Regions from separate parts of the Thalassospira xiamenensis M-5 genome, predicted to be linked through region 1. Evidence: predicted binding sites of a transcription regulator. Region 1 holds the regulator's gene; the other holds the start of a gene.

What was found. The regulator LexA, encoded in region 1, represses DNA repair genes until DNA is damaged. The targets are predictions, from matches to a motif close to ATGTTCTANTTTGGTTC.
Region 2: TH3_RS22165 (Y-family DNA polymerase) is a predicted target of LexA. The motif match lies at 6,011-6,027, and genes of this name have one in related genera.

Annotation. Positions count from the first base shown of each region.
Region 1 is NZ_CP004388.1:2,222,453-2,230,836, forward strand. Features, by position in the region: gene TH3_RS10480 (divergent polysaccharide deacetylase family protein) at 1-762, opposite strand, end outside; gene TH3_RS10485 (anthranilate synthase component II) at 992-1,564, shown strand; gene trpD (anthranilate phosphoribosyltransferase) at 1,598-2,632, shown strand; gene trpC (indole-3-glycerol phosphate synthase TrpC) at 2,629-3,426, shown strand; gene moaC (cyclic pyranopterin monophosphate synthase MoaC) at 3,426-3,926, shown strand; gene lexA (transcriptional repressor LexA) at 4,074-4,781, shown strand; gene TH3_RS10510 (ComEC/Rec2 family competence protein) at 4,845-6,782, opposite strand; gene gltX (glutamate--tRNA ligase) at 7,104-8,384, shown strand, end outside.
Region 2 is NZ_CP004389.1:183,722-192,105, forward strand. Features, by position in the region: gene TH3_RS22135 (hypothetical protein) at 1-1,197, shown strand, start outside; gene TH3_RS22140 (helix-turn-helix domain-containing protein) at 1,171-1,482, opposite strand; gene TH3_RS22145 (hypothetical protein) at 1,479-1,904, opposite strand; gene TH3_RS22150 (helix-turn-helix domain-containing protein) at 2,356-2,580, shown strand; gene TH3_RS22990 (hypothetical protein) at 2,882-3,124, shown strand; gene TH3_RS23210 (hypothetical protein) at 3,479-3,877, shown strand; gene TH3_RS22160 (hypothetical protein) at 3,940-4,713, shown strand; gene TH3_RS22165 (Y-family DNA polymerase) at 4,780-5,889, opposite strand; gene TH3_RS22170 (heavy metal translocating P-type ATPase) at 6,381-8,384, opposite strand, start outside.

The sequences.
Region 1 (8,384 bases):
CATCCAGGTCATCTCGCCCAATATCTTGTCGCGGTCAAATCCGGTGCGCAACGCATGCGGACCTGGATCGACCAATGCCGACGACGGCTCCATCGGCATATGAAGCATCACTTCATGCCCCCGCCCGCGCGCATCATTCACCTGACGCTGAAGGTCGCGCGCATAGGGCAGATAGGAAATCGTCACCGGCCCGGGCAGCCCTATAGTGCGCGCCGTGCGCGGCTGATCAAGGCCCGCATCATCAATCACAATCGCGATAACCGGTGCGGTTCCCGTATCGGGGGTAAGGGCTGCGAATTTCTGCCATGGCGGCGGACCATCACTATGCGCGCCCCCGCTGATCCCGCCGGTATCGGGCGACACGGCAGGTTCAGGCGACTTTGTGACCGGTGCCTTCTGCGGTTGTCTGGTTTCGGGCGCAGTTTTTTCACCCGGCACACGTTCACCGACCATATATCCGGTCCGGTCGCGATTGCCGTTGCTTTCGCTGAAATCATAATTGCGGCTTTCCGGTACCGGGGCCGGTGTCGGCGTATATTCCGGTTCGGAATTTGCGGCCCGTTCGCCAAGATCACGCGATGCGCGATCCAGCTCAAGCATACTGCCTGCTGCAATGAATGCCGAAATGGTCCCCGCAACAATCGCACCGCCCAGCATGAAACGGCCAATGCCGCCCGATTTTCTTTTCGGTGCAGCCTTGCTACGGCCTGTTTTTCGCGGTGCCGCTTTTTTCTTTTTGGCGGGTTGTGCCCGGCGTGCCACGCTCTGGTCTCCAGTCTCGTTTGCTGGGTCGTGTTACCCATATGGTGATTATACGCCAATTATCCCGGCTTGTGTTTGGAAGCTTTTAAACCCGATCAGGTTAGCACCCTGTTAAAGCCGCAAACAAAGACCGCAAACAATGGCAGGAAAATGGTTTTTGCAATCGCTTGACGTAGCGGCAATGCCGTTTATTCTCTGCCCGATCTGATATTCACAGCCCGGCGCCACGATGTATCTCCTCATCGATAATTACGACAGCTTCACATTCAATCTGTGGCACTATCTGCGCGAACTCGGTCCCGAGGTCGACGTCCGCCGCAATGATGAAATCTCGGTTGATGATGCGCTGGCTTTAAAGCCCGAAGGCATCGTGATCTCGCCCGGTCCCTGCGATCCGGATCGCGCGGGTATCTGTCTTGATCTGATCAGGGCATCGGCGGGCAAGGTTAAGCTGCTTGGCGTCTGCCTTGGTCATCAGGGCATCGGTCAGGCCTTTGGCGGCAATGTCGTGCGCGCGCCCGAATGCATGCATGGCAAAACCGATGCGATGGTGCACGAAGGCAAAAGCGTGTTTAACGGCCTGCCAAGCCCGTTTGAAGCGACCCGTTACCATTCATTGGTTGTTGATCGCGCAACCCTGCCCGATTGCCTTGAAATCACGGCGGAAAACGGGGATGGTCTGATTATGGGGCTGCGTCACAAACAGCATCAAATTCATGGTGTGCAGTTCCATCCCGAAAGCATCGCATCCGAACATGGCCATGCCCTTTTGAAGAATTTTATAGACTTCCCCGGCGCATGAAACCGCACCGGAACGCTAACCGAGGAAACCCGCATGTCGACTGAATATGACCTGAAGCCGATCCTGGCCAAAGTCGCAAATGGCGAAAAACTGAACGAAGAACAGGCCGAACAGGCCTTCGACGTTCTGATGTCCGGTCAGGCAACGCCGTCGCAGATGGGGGCTTTCCTGATGGCGCTACGCCTGCGCGGCGAAACGGTCGATGAAATCACCGGGGCGGCGCGTGTCATGCGCTCCAAGGCGACCGGCATTATCGCCCCGCCCAATGCGGTTGATACCTGTGGTACTGGTGGCGATGGCAGCGGCACCTTCAATATCTCGACCGGGGCGGCAATCGTTGCGGCGGCCTGCGGCGCCATCGTTGCCAAGCACGGCAACCGCGCGGCGTCGTCAAAATCGGGATCGGCCGATGTTCTGATGGCGCTTGGCGTCAATCTCGATGCCGATATGGCGCTTCTTGAAAAGGCGCTAAAGGAAATCAATCTGTGCTTCATGATGGCAACGCGCCATCACTCGGCCGTGCGTCACGTGATGCCGACCCGCGTTGAAATGGGCACGCGCACGATCTTCAACCTGCTGGGACCGCTGGCCAACCCGGCCAAAACCAAACGCCAGGTCATGGGTGTTTTCGCCCGTGAATGGGTCGAACCGATTGCCCATGTGCTGAACCGCCTTGGTTCCGAACATGCATGGGTTGTCTATGGTCATAGCGGCCTTGATGAAATTTCAACAACCGGCCCGACCTTTGTCGCCGAAGTCAAAAACGGCGCAGTCACGACCTTTGAAATCAACCCCGAAGATTACGGCCTTGAAATCGTCACCCTTGATGCGCTTAAAGGCGGCCACGCCCAGACAAACGCGCAGGCCATTCTCGATCTTCTTGCCGGTAAAAAAAGCGCCTATCGCGATATCGTTCTGCTGAATGCCGCAGCCGCCCTTGTGGTGACCGACATCGCAACCGATCTTGCCGATGGCATCGCAAAGGCCCGCACCGCAATCGATTCCGGCAAAGCCGCAGAAACCTTGCAGGCACTAGTCCGCATTTCCAATCAGGGGACCGCAGCGTGAGCGACGTACTCGAACGTATCTGTAAGGACAAACGCGACCACATCGCCGCCTGCAAGGCGCGAAAGTCACTTGCCGACCTCGAAACCGCAGCCAGATCACAATCCGCACCGCGCGGCTTTATCAGGGCGCTTGAAACATCGGTTGCGGATGGTCGTTACGGCCTGATTGCCGAGATTAAAAAGGCATCCCCGTCCAAGGGCCTGATCCGCCCGGATTTCAATCCGCCCGTTCTGGCGCAAGCCTACAAGGCCGGTGGGGCAAGTTGCCTGTCGGTCCTGACCGACATCCCCTATTTCCAGGGCGATGACAGCTATCTGATCGCGGCACGTAGCGCGGTTGATCTGCCGGTCCTGCGCAAGGATTTCATGCTTGATCCCTATCAGGTGACCGAAGCCCGGGCCCTTGGTGCCGATTGCATCCTTCTGATCATGGCCGCCCTCGAAGACGCCCGGGCCGCCGAGCTTGAAGACGCCGCAAACAGCCTTGGCATGGATGTCCTGATCGAGGTGCACAACGCCCCGGAACTCGAACGCGCCCTGAAACTGAAATCAAAGCTGCTTGGCGTTAACAACCGCAATCTGAAAACGCTGGAAGTCTCCCTGACCACGACCGAAGAACTCGCTGGTATGGTTGATGACAGCCGGATGCTGGTCGCCGAAAGCGGCCTGTTCACGCACGATGACCTCGCCCGCATGGCAAAGGTCGGCGCGCAATGCTTCCTGATCGGCGAAAGCCTGATGCGTCAGGACGACGTCACCGCCGCCACCCGTAATATTCTTGGCCTCGCGGCCTGATAACGGAACAAGACACAGGCATGGCAGACAAACTTTCGCATATCGACGCTGCTGGTAATGCCGTCATGGTCGATATTTCGGCCAAGACCGATACCGCGCGCGTCGCCATCGCAAAGGGCCGTGTCCTGATGTCGGCGGAAACGGCCCGGCTGATTGCCGAACGCGGCCATAAAAAGGGCGACGTTCTTGGTATCGCCCAGCTTGCCGGGATTATGGGGGCCAAGAAAACCGCTGACCTGATCCCGCTTTGCCATCCCCTGCCTCTAACCTCGGCCGAAGTCACGCTGGAACTCGCAACTGACACCGATGCGGTAGATATTGTCGCGACATGCAAAACCACCGGCAAAACCGGGGTGGAAATGGAAGCCCTGACCGCCGTTTCCGTTACCGCACTTACCGTGTTCGATATGTGCAAGGCGGTCGATAAAGCCATGCGGATTACCGATATTCGCGTTGTCCACAAGGAAGGCGGAAAGTCGGGTACTTTCACCGCCGACTGATCCCTGGAAATACCCAAATTTCGTTTCTTGACCGAAAGAATGCCCTTAAACGGTGATTTTTCGGGTTGTGGTGCTTGACGAACAAGCAGAACCAAAGTAGAACATTTATGTATTCGGTTTGTTCTTATTACTGGTTCGGAAAAAATCATGCTGACGCGCAAGCAATACGAATTGCTGGTCTATATCGATAATTACCTTCGCGATCATGGCATCTCGCCCTCTTTTGACGAGATGAAAGAAGCCCTGAGCCTGAAATCCAAATCCGGCATTCATCGCCTGATCACCGGGCTTGAGGAACGCGGTTTTATTCGCCGTCTCGCCCATCGGGCCCGCGCGCTCGAAGTCCTGCGTCTTCCCGATAATAATGATGACGACGCGGCGGAAACGCCCAACAATGTTACCTCTATCGCCTCCGCGCGAAAGGCTGCGCATCGGCCGGCAACCGTGCCTTCGGCCTTTTCGGAATCGGGTGAATCCGTTTCCCTGCCGCTGTTTGGCCGGATTGCGGCGGGTACCCCGATCGAAGCCCTTCGCGATCAGACCACAATGGTGCAGGTCCCGGCAGCGCTTCTGGGAACCGGCGATCACTATGCGCTTGAAGTTTCCGGTGATTCGATGATCGATGCCGGTATTCTCGATGGCGACACCGTCCTGATCCAGCGTTGCGAACAGGCCAATGATGGCTCCATCGTTGTCGCACTGGTCGACGACGCCGAAGCCACTCTGAAACGCCTGAAACGTGGCCGTGGCGAAGTTCTGCTGGAACCGGCCAATGCGCGTTATGAAACACGCGCGCTGTCGCCTGATCGTGTCCGCATTCAGGGACGTCTGATCGGTTTGCTCCGCCAATACTGATAGAATACCGAATAAACCGAACAAACCGAAAGAAACGCCGTCGGCCTTGCCTGGCGGCGTTTTTTATTTGACCACCCTGCCCCCGATGATAATCCACGGCCAGATGCCGGACGTTTCACGCACGGTTTCGATCACCGGGGCGGCATCGGGCCGCAACGCAATCAATACGCCCCCCTGCCACCATAACAGGTCATCATCGATGACAGTCACATCCGGCGCACAGATATCACGCGGCATATCGCGTTTCAGGCTGATGATCATATCGCCATGGCGGCATGCATAGAACGGATTGGCAAGATCATTGGCAATGATCACCTGCCGTCCGGCGATCCTGACGGAACAAACCGTTGCGTCGCATTTTTCGATGACATTGCCGGCATCATGATCGGCGATACCAAATCGCGCCATCCAGACCGACTGCTGAAAATCCGAAATGCCTTCGGGCAGGACAAGTTTGTCGCGCACCCTGTCGCGAATTGCCCAGCTTTCCTGATCCCCCGAAACCAGAATATCCGCCGGGCGATACAGGATTTGCGCCGCAATCGCCACGCATAGCGGAATGACAGCAAACCGGGCAATCGCGTTCCCTCGCCAGACCAGCCACCAGGCCATCGCCATCATGATGCCGATGGCAAATACGGCACTAAACTGCTCGACATGCCAAAGCCCCCAGGCCTGATCGGCGGCAAGGCTTGCGGTTTCAATCAACAATGTCAGTCCCGGCTTCATCAACCACAATGCCAGTCCCCCGGCTCCGAACGGCATCAGAACAAGCGTCGCCACAATCAGCGGCATCACCCAGAACGCCATCACCGGAATGGCAATCAGGTTGGACACGATCCCGATCATCGAAATCCGCCCGAAATGAAACCCGATGATCGGCGCGGTCACCGCCGTAACCAGCAACCCGGTCATCACCAGCCCGGCAAAAAACAGCCAAAGCCGGAATAGCCATGACCGATCCCCCGACTTGTCAAACCATCGCCTGCCCGGACCATCATAAAACGCTACCAGAACCGACACCGCCGCAAAGGAAAGCTGAAAGCTTGGCCCCAAGACCGCATCGGGCCGCAGGATCAGAACAACCAGCGCCGCAAACGCCACCAGCCGCAACGATATCGCCCGCCGATCCAGCAGCAACGCAATCCAGACAATCGTCAACGTCACAAAGGCACGCTGCGTCGGCACACTGGCCCCTGACAGGCCAAGATAGATCCCCGCTGACACCATCGCCCCGATAGCCGCCCATTTCTTGATCGGAAACCGCAGCGCAAGGGCGGGAATGGCCGCCATGCCAAACCGCAGGAAAAAGAAAACCGTCCCGCTTAAAAGCCCCATATGCAGCCCGGAAATCGCCAGAAGATGCGCCAATCCCGATTTGCGAAGATCATCGGCAATTTCCGCACTGACATCGCCCCGTTCGCCGACAATCAATGCCTTGGCAATCCCGGCCTCTGCGCCGGTAAGGCTCTGATCGATTGCCGTCATGATCGTCAGGCGCAGACTTTCGATCCGGTCCGAAACCGGCTGCATCATTCCTGTTTCGGCCTTCTTGGTCACACTATATTTATGGCCGAAAACAAACCCGGTCGCCCCGATCCCGTCCAGATATAATCCGCGTGAAAAATCCGGGTCGCCCGGCACGGACGCCGCGCGCAACGGAAACAGCCGCGCCGTTGCCACGATATGATCCCCGACGGAAAGCTCATCGCCACCTGGAAGGCTCAATCGCACCTTCCAGTCAAATGCCCGGTCCTCAAGCCCCGCGATCCGCATTGGTGCCACGGTCATGCGCATCCGCCCGCCCCGTGGCTCCAGAAGCGTGATGTCGCCCTCGATCTCTGTCATGTAAAGCGTCTTGGTCAGAAGCCCGGATGGCGCCCTTTCAAGATGGATGGATGCAATCAGCAACCCGCCACAAAAAACCGCCAGCAGCAGAATGCCAAAGAATGGCAAAACCCAGCGTCGCGAAATCCACAATCCGGACAGCAAAAGAATCACCGCTAGGCCGCTTTGCTGTACCGTCAGGCGCGCAGGAAGTGAAAAATACGCCGCACATCCCAACCCGAAGAATATAACCGTGCACAGGATCCAGGAATTTCTGCGCGCGGCCAACAACAATCCTGTTTGCGAAAATATTCTCGCAACATATTGATTTTTATTAATTCCATCACGACTTATTCGACGAATGTACAATAGCCTGCCCGACGCACAGTTTCTATCTATCATCGGCTGTGGTGCAACACCGCCGCATATGTGTTATAGCGTGCACGCCAAAAGTCATTACGACAAGCAACAACATCCAGCCAACGGATAGAGTGAATGACGGTTGTTACCCGTTTTGCCCCGTCTCCGACCGGGTTTCTGCATATCGGCGGCGCACGCACCGCCCTTTATAACTGGCTTTATGCCAAACACACCGGCGGCAAATTCCTGCTGCGCATCGAAGACACCGACCGGGAACGGTCCACCCCCGAAGCCGTCGAAGCCATCTTTGATGGGCTAAGCTGGCTTGGCCTGACCGCAGACGAAGAACCGACCTTCCAGTTCGCCCGTCGCGACCGCCACGCCGAAGTCGCCCATGAACTGATCAAGGCTGGAAAAGCCTATTATTGCTATTGCTCGCAGCAAGAACTTCAGGAAATGCGCGAAAAGGCCCGCGCCGAAGGCCGCCCGATGAAATATGACGGCACCTGGCGCGACCGCGATGCATCCGACGCCCCGGCTGGCGTCAAGCCTGTCGTGCGTCTGAAGGCACCGCAGGACGGCGATGCCGTGATTTCCGATCAGGTACAGGGCGATGTCCGAGTTGCCAATGAACAGCTTGACGATTACGTTATTCTGCGTGGCGATGGCACCCCGACCTATATGCTGTCGGTCGTTGTCGATGACCACGATATGGGCATTACTCACGTGATCCGTGGCGATGACCATCTGACCAATGCGTTTCGCCAGAAGGCGCTTTACGACGCTATGGGATGGGATGTCCCGACCTTTGCCCATATTCCGCTGATCCACGGCCCGGACGGCGCCAAGCTGTCCAAACGCCATGGTGCGCTGGGTGTTGATGCCTATCGCGATGAAATGGGTTTCCTGCCCGAAGCCGTGAACAACTACCTGCTGCGTCTTGGCTGGGGTCACGGGGACGAGGAAATCATCTCCCAGGAACAGGCCATTGAATGGTTTGACATCAAAGATGTTGGCAAGGGTGCGGCACGTTTCGACTTTGCCAAATTGACCAACCTGAATGGCGTTTATCTGCGCCAAGCGGATGATACCCGCCTTGCAAACGACATTGCACCGCTGATCGCAAAACAGATTGGCGTCGATGCAATTGACGCAGCGCAAAAAGAAATCTTGATCAAAGGCATGTCAGGGCTTAAAGAAAGAGCCAAGACACTCATCGAGCTCGCCGACTCTTCGGCCTTCTATGTTACGGACGGCGTCATGTCGTTTAACGAGAAAGCTCAGTCCCTGATTGATAGCGCCCCCGAAGGCCTATTTGCCGAACTGGCAAAGGAACTCGACGCGCTTGAAAGCTGGACCGAAGAGAACGTTGACGCAAGCGTTCGCAACATTGCCGAAAAACTCGATCAGAAGCTC
Region 2 (8,384 bases), on a different replicon from region 1:
CCACTTATTCTATATGGGCTTTCTGTCCCTGGAACGGACATAAGGTGGTCGACATTCTCAACTCTTGAGAAACCACGTTCCATTACAGAAGTTTTGATCGAAGCCTGGAACAATGCTGAAGGCTTGCGCGGTCACCCAGATACGTTGATCATCAGTAAAAATCTTGCCGATGCGTGCCCTACGCTGAGATCGACAATGGCATTGATCAACATCGACGTTCAGGCGGCCGACAAAAACAGCAAGTCTCATGCAGCTTCCCTAAGAACGGCACAGAGACATGCGATCTATCAGTTCTCGGCGTTCAATGTCACTTCTGCTGATGCCGCCAAGCTAATTGGCAATCTTCAAGCAAGCATAAACGATCATAACGTCAGCGTCAGTCACACACCTTACGGGAAAGCGAAAGAACGCTTTTTGCAATGGATGGAATTTCCGCGGCGGAAGCCAATTGCTCCTGATCTGCCCGAATGCCCATGGGGCAGGGGCAGATGGCTGTCATCATGGGACATCAATTTACCCCCAAATCAGGCTCGCCACCTTGCAGAATATGTTCAGAGCAAACAGATCTGGCTGCGCACTGGCGATGCTGATCGATTTTTGCCAAGCAACGAGGATGATTACGAAGAATCCATCTATGACAATTCACCACAGTTGGTGAAGGCACTTTTAACCTGTTGGCCAAATACCTCAGGCGAGATCGCCAGCTTGGTTGGCATTACCGTTCGACAATTGCAGTGGTTTTGCGCTGAAAAATCGGAACTGGAAGAAAACAAGCAGGCGGAGCTACTAAATTTACTGGGCATTGAGTTGGATGATTATCGCTCAGAATTCACCATCCAGGGTCCGTGCGTTCTTATCGCCAAAAACAGAAATGGGCTGACAGAGATTTACAGCTCCATATCTAATGGCGGAGATGCTTCACCATTTGAAATCGTTCCAGACGAAGGTTTCGCTGACCCGAGCTGGCGCTATTTTGTCATCAACACTTACGGCAGGACCGCAAGCGTTGTGATGGCCGCACGAGGCAGTGAAATAGCAGATCAAATGCCGGATATCCTTTTCAACTTTGCGGGCATATATGGATATCCGGCTTCGAGCTATAGGGCAGTCGTCGGGACCTGCGCGCGCGCATGTAGCACTCCTGAGACACACGTCGATATCATGCGAACACTATGGGATATAGACACCGGTTCCTGACAGTTTCAGCTGATCTTCGACGGTGGGGATTTCATTCGGCTCGTTGTCGTTATCCCGCGCCAAGAGCCAACACAGCGTGCGACCATCGAACGGTTCGTAAAGGTGGAGCATTCCCTCATCAGCAAGCCTATGGAGAATTTTACGTGTCGCTGGGAGTGGCATTCCCAGATAGTCTGCAATATCTCGCGTGTGACGCAAACCAGCAGTTTCCGTTTTATCGTGCTTGATCCGATCCTTGATTAAATAGGATGTGATTTCTGCTTCGATGCTCGTTGCATGGTTCATCGCTCAACTCCTTCATCCCCGCAGGCAATCGCGGACATGGCCAGGTCACCTTCGTTTACCCAGATCAAACGCATATCGCCACGACGGGCCAAATTAGATGCCTTGGCGTTCACCCGGATCTCATCGAGGCTATTTCCCTGAGCATCGACATATTCGAACCCGGCGACAGCATCCTTTTGGATTTGAGCACGATGCGCTCCGCTCTCCTGTGCCAATGCCATCTGTTTTGCGCGTCGCACGCAGAACAGAGCGCGAAGGAGATAATTCTCAGCTATACCGAGGTCAACCGAGGCGTTGGCACTGCCGCCACCCATTGCATCGCCGATTGCCGGTAAGCAATACCCGATATTTTGAAGTGATCGCTGCATTGAACGATACGCCGTTTGTTCTCCTGCATTTTGATCCTGATTCGCTTTTGTCATTTTGCTTCACTCGTATGTAATGTCAGCCATAAAGAAGAATCACGTGGATTTGCGATTTAGATATTCATTACAGGATAGATGATTTCCATTCCGGCAAGGTCTTGTGCACGGATGTTTACAGCTTTTACAGTTCGATCACGCCCAATCCCGCAGCAACCCACTCCCAGTAGGCTACACGGGTGTTGTCGTCTGCGACTTCTGCTTGCCAATCTTTCAATGGAAACTCAGCGTGCTCGGACCAGTATCCTCCACAATCTTGTTGGATACGTTCAATAATAGCAGATGAATGCATGCTGTATGGCCTTTGATGAGAGTTCTCGGTTGATTTAGTGCTAACGGGCACTTCCCTTGTAGGTAACAAGAATGCCCTTGCATGAAAATATAACGTAATGCAATATTATCAGTCAATAAAATAACGTGACGTAATAGATTTTAGGTGCGATACAGAGATATGGAACTGAAAGATCGTATAAAGGCACTTGGCCTTACACAAAGAGAGTTCGCTGGGATGTTGGGGAAAACCCAACCGACACTTGCGCGACAGCTGCACGGGCTTCAGGGCATGAAAGCTGGGCCGGACATACATAATTATCTCGCTGCTCTGGAAATGTTGCGTAGCAATGGACTTTGGGAGGACTTCATGAAAGTTGCAAAAATTCACCCAAAAACTCTATGAGTATTGCTAAAGTCAACCAGGGATGCTGGTATTAGGCCACAGTTCCATTTAAGGGAGTAGAGAAATGGGCCTTCAGCCTCGCAAAAAATATATTCTTCAGTTTCCATGGTGGAGAACTCGCAACGAAGTGGCGCAGATCCTCGCTCACTACGTGCCACCCCAATCGATGCCGACGATTCCAACATTCGGTCCTCAACGACTGGAAGTGTTTTGGACCGATGTTGAACGGAGCTTTGTCGAGTTGGCTTTATCTGCTGGGAACGACGATCCTTTCTCGATCAAATCAACGGGAACGCGATAGATGAGTGATAGTGTCTCAATGTGGGTCATTTACGACCACCCAAAAGATTACCCTAAAAACTTTGTCGCGCGCAGATGGGTAGTAGCTGGAAAGGGTGTCGGTAAATCTTGCCCCACGCAAGATGAAAAGCTGGCCGACACATTGCATGAGCTTCGAGAAAGCCTTCGTAGTCAGCACCCTGGATTAACGGTGATCCCACGGGATCAGGGAGACGATCCAGTAATCGTTGAAAGCTGGATTTAGCGCTTTAAATCAGACACATTGTTTTGTGGCAGCCAGATTTTCCAGTTTGGCAATGGCGTAAACTCTCTAACTGCAGGAAAGCGGACAGTGACAGAATGTGTGTCTGGAATCTGGTATCACGGGACCATTTTTAACACTTCGTCATTTTCCTTTTTTACGCATCTAGGGTCCGCTGATGCCGCCAAGCGGGCTTTGCTGAAGCAGATCTTCAATTATTGCATTCACCCAAAAAACTCCATGCCCTGGCATGATCTAGATCTGGCGAGGCCGAGACTGCTGAAACTTACCGTCCCGGCAATGAGAACCCGAAGAACCACCCTTGATCCTTTAAGCTCAACCACACTTCGATACGCCATGATCCTTGATGATCTGACGAATTCGGCAGACGAGGAGGAATGGCAAAACTTGTCGGACAAAATTACAGCGGATCTGAACCGAATTAAGGTCGAGAGACCGGACTTATCGAATTTTGATTTGTTTCATGCCAGACGCAACCTCCACATGCGGCACCTTTACCATTGCAAAGATGAGATTGCCTCGCGTTACAAAAGCCATGGCATCGATGCCTTCCTCTATCCAAACGAAGTCGAGGACAATGGACAGGACTCCTTGTGTGTAATTGATGGAGGCGTGCTTCAGATCGCCGAAGAGGCGCACCTGTCTTTCGAAGATATTGCCAGCTTCATACCAGGCAGCTGCTACGAGGCGCTTGGCTCTCGGGATTTCGAAGCAGATTTTCAATCCGTATTTTAGTCGAGCGTCTGATACTGGCCGGTCAAGGCTCAGTCAGACCATTCATTACCCAAGGTTCGCGCATGAGTAATACTGATTATCCCATCGTCGACGACATGATCCCCTTTGTTTCCCGCATGCGGTGCAAGTTTCAGAATTTAATGTCTGACATTGGCCGAAGATTTGAAGACCACGAAGCCCGGTCATTCACGGACCTTGACGTTAACCAAGCCTGCATCCAGTTCATACGATTCAAAGATACACTTGACGTCACTCTAATGGGGAAGGGGCACCGCAGCCTCGGAGATTGCACCTCACCCTCTGACTATCTGCATTTGATGCTGCCTGGCATTGTGTTTCAATACGGGGATTCCACAGCTTCCGAAGCGGTCGACCCCGAATATGTCATGGGTTCACCGTGGCGAGGCCACCAATTTCCAAAGGACCCGGATGAGGTGATCAGGAAACTGAACAGCGCGAAGAAGGGTGATAAAGATCGAGCGAAGTATCTGAGGATTGGAATGCTTCCCCTTTATGTCGCTCAGGAAGGCAAAAACAGGGTTTCTCTCTTCCGCATCTGCAAGCGAGACATTGAGGCTGAAGTGTGCCAGGCGAACATTGAAAGCCTGCCAAGCATTTGCCTTGACATGTCAGGTACGCAGCATCTCATAACATGGAAGAACGAGCACGGTGTTACAATGTTTGCATCGATCCCGTACCCCACAATCGCTCTTCCTATTTATAGGTTGCTCGGCGCGCAAATCCACTCAAAGCGGTTGCCGGTTCCGGCGAAGATGGTGACCGATAGCCGAGGGGCTTCGATATATGCTCTGACGAACGCTGTTGGGATGCCTTGACCTTATCTGGCGCAACCTTCGATGGACGGAGACAGTGCGCGGGATCGCCCTTGATTGCGTCAGGATTTACCGAACGATCGGGATATCACTCCAACGTGTTGTGTAGCTGGGCGAACGATGGCTGGATGTCATGTACCAGTTTTGCCCAGAAGGTTTGGGAACTCGTCCGATGGTGACAGCATTGCGTCCAAACCGGTCGGAAAGTTTATCGATCGCGGCCATTAGCGTGTTGTTTGTGTCGGGTTTGATCGAGAAGAGATCAACTGGCGCGTCTTCCGGTCGGCAGATGTCGACAAGAAGAATGCCCGCTTTCTTGATTTCCAATCCCGGCGCCCAGATGCGGTTGAGGTTCTGACCAATTAGCCGGCACATTATGCGCGTATCATTGGTGGCAGGGTAAAAACCGATTTCGCAGCTTCTTGAGAATTGCGGTCGATTGCTTTTGAATCTGTTGCTGAGTATGAATATTTGTGCGCGAGAAGAAAAAAGACCCAGTCGGCGCAATTTAGAGCAGGCGCGCCCTGCAAATGAATTCAGAACCTCGTTTAATTCGTCCCTGCCGGATATTTCTTTACCCATGGATCGGGAAACACAAACTGTTTCACGTTGATCGGGGTTGTCATCGAGTGGGATGCAGCGGACACCCCGCAATTCTCGAACGGTCCGAAGTCCGCCGACGGCCATGAGGGATCGCGCCTGTCCATCGGGCATGTCTCTCAGGTCAATTGCGCGCGATATACCCATTCCTGCGAGCTTCTGGGAATATCGGCGGCCAATTCCCCAAACATCCGACACTTCCGTTCGTGCCAGGGCCAAATCAATCCATTTCTGATCATCAAGCACCAGGACACCATTCGCCTTGGAAGACTTCTTGGCGAGCCGATTGGCAACCTTGGCCAACGTTTTTGTGCGGGAAATGCCTATTCCAACCGGAATACCCGTTTCATGCTTGATTTTTGCCCTCAACTTGCGGGCCCATTCAGTCAGGTCACATTTCATGCCATCAAGATCAACAAAAATCTCGTCTATAGAATAGACCGCGCTATCGGGCACCTCGCCAGCAATCAGGCTCATGACCCTTCTGCTGATATCACCATAAAGCGCGTAATTACTGGATTTGACAATAACGGCATGCTGCTTGACCAGATCACTCACCTGAAAAAGCGGCTGCCCCATTTTTATACCCAATGCTTTGGCTTCGTTGCTTCGAGCTATGATCGCACCGTCATTGTTTATATTACATTTAATATAGTTCGTTATTATTCAGAGCTCTGATTTAAAAGAGTAAATACAAGTATATTATTATTTTTGTTCATACAAAAACTGTTCAGTCAAATTGTATAGGCGGTTAGAAGATAAATGCATCAACACTGACTCGATGAAAATAGATTGGCCAATTGATGATGATCGCATGTATGTAACCCTACAATGTAAATATACAGGATTGCATCTATCGGTGCGTAAACTCGAAATTATCAAGGTGAAAATAGATTTCTGGCTACCAAGTGTAAAAAGCCGACAGATGAATTTTGGGAACGGATCAGAAGAGATTTAAAGTTCTGAGTGCTGGCTGGTATGTCATTTAAAATGGGCGAGGGGTGAACTGTCTTGTATTAAAGTCAGCCTTGTCTGGTTCACCCCTCGCCCAATCAGTCAATATTGGGATGCTAGTAACTTGCTCGACGTAACCTCAGTGCATTCGCAATGACTGATACCGAGGATAAGCTCATGGCTGCAGCTGCAAACATTGGTGAGATGAGAATGCCAAAGAACGGATAGAGCAGACCCGCAGCAACAGGCACACCGGCTGCGTTATAGACCATCGCAAAGAAGAGGTTTTGCCGGATATTGCGCATCGTTGCTTCCGAGAGTTCTCGGGCTCTAACAATCCCGCTCAAGTCACCTTTGACGAGGGTGAAACCAGCACTTTCAATTGCAACATCAGCGCCCGTACCCATCGCAATTCCGACATCAGCCTGAGCAAGAGCAGGGGCGTCGTTGACGCCATCACCTGCCATGGCTACCTGATGGCCTTCAGCCTTGAGTTCCATAATTAAATTGGCTTTGTCTTCTGGGGAGACATCGGCCCGAATCTCGTCAATGGAAAGTTTATTGCCAACGGATTTTGCTGTTCGTTGGTTGTCACCGGTTGCCATGACGATTCTGAAGCCTTGCTTCTTGAGCGCCTTTAAAGCCTCCAACGTCGTGTCCTTGATCGGATCGGCTACGGAAATGAGCCCGGCAATTCTTCCATCAATAACGACATGCATTACCGTCTCCCCCATATCTCGCCGATCATTTGCTGTTTTATCAACAGCAGAATGATCGATATTGAGAGTCTGAAGGAGTTTACTATTACCTAGGGCAACCGACTTGCCATCCACCTTTCCGGTGACGCCCTGACCGGTTACAGCTTCAAAGTCCTCTGCCTTATCAAGGGACAAGCCGCGCTCCTGAGCAGCACTAACAATGGCGTCAGCCAATGGATGTTCGGATCCTTTTTCGAGCGCCGCAGCGACAGAGAGAACTTCCTCCTCCTGATAGTCTGATTGAGCGATTACACCTGCTAGTTTCGGTTTACCCTCTGTCAAAGTCCCGGTTTTATCGACGATGAGCACATCGACCTTCGCTAATCGCTCCAGGGCCTCTGCATTTTTAATGAGCACACCAATTTGCGCACCACGACCGGTAGCGGTCATGATTGACATTGGTGTTGCCAAACCAAGAGCGCAAGGACACGCAATGATCAGAACAGCGACTGCTGCGACAAGCCCGTATGACAATGACGGATCTGGTCCCCAGATGGCCCAAGCGACGAAGGCAACTAAAGCAACCAGGATAACAGCAGGCACAAACTTGCCTGCAACCGTGTCTGCAACCTTTTGGATTGGCGCTTTGCTTCGCTGAGCATTAGAGACCATATCAACGATTTGGCTCAAGACAGTATCTTTGCCAACCCGTTTGGCTTGGATAATCAGGCTGCCATTCCCGTTGATTGTTGCTCCGGTTACATCATCATCTGGATTCTTTTCAATTGGAACGGGTTCACCCGAGATCATGGATTCATCAACTGACGATCGTCCTTCAACGACAACGCCATCGACAGGTATCTTGTCACCTGGACGAACTCTCAAGCTCATTCCGACGGTCACATCTTCAAGAGGAACTTCCCGTTCAGAACCATCATCTTCAATAATGCGGGCTGTTTTTGCAGCAAGACCCAATAACGCCTTGATTGCCGAACCGGTTCGTTCCCGAGCCCCCAATTCCAACAGTTGGCCAAGAAGCACAAGTACAACGATGACAGCTGCAGCTTCGAAGTACACACCGACATGTCCCTGTGCATCTCTGAATCCATCAGGAAAAATGTCAGGAGAAATCACTGCGACGACGCTAAATATATAAGCTGCGCTAACACCCATCCCGATCAATGTGAACATGTTGAGAGAACGGTTCACCACAGAATTCCATCCACGAACCATGAATGGGAAGCCAGACCACAGGACGACAGGCGTTCCAAGAATTAACTCAACCCAAAGAGTAACGCGTTCTCCAATCATTTCTCGGATGAAACCCAAACCAACAAAGGGCCCCATCGTTAGGACAATCAGCGGCACCGTAAGAGCTGCGCCTAACCAGAATCTCTTTTTGAAGTCTTGAATCTCGGGGTT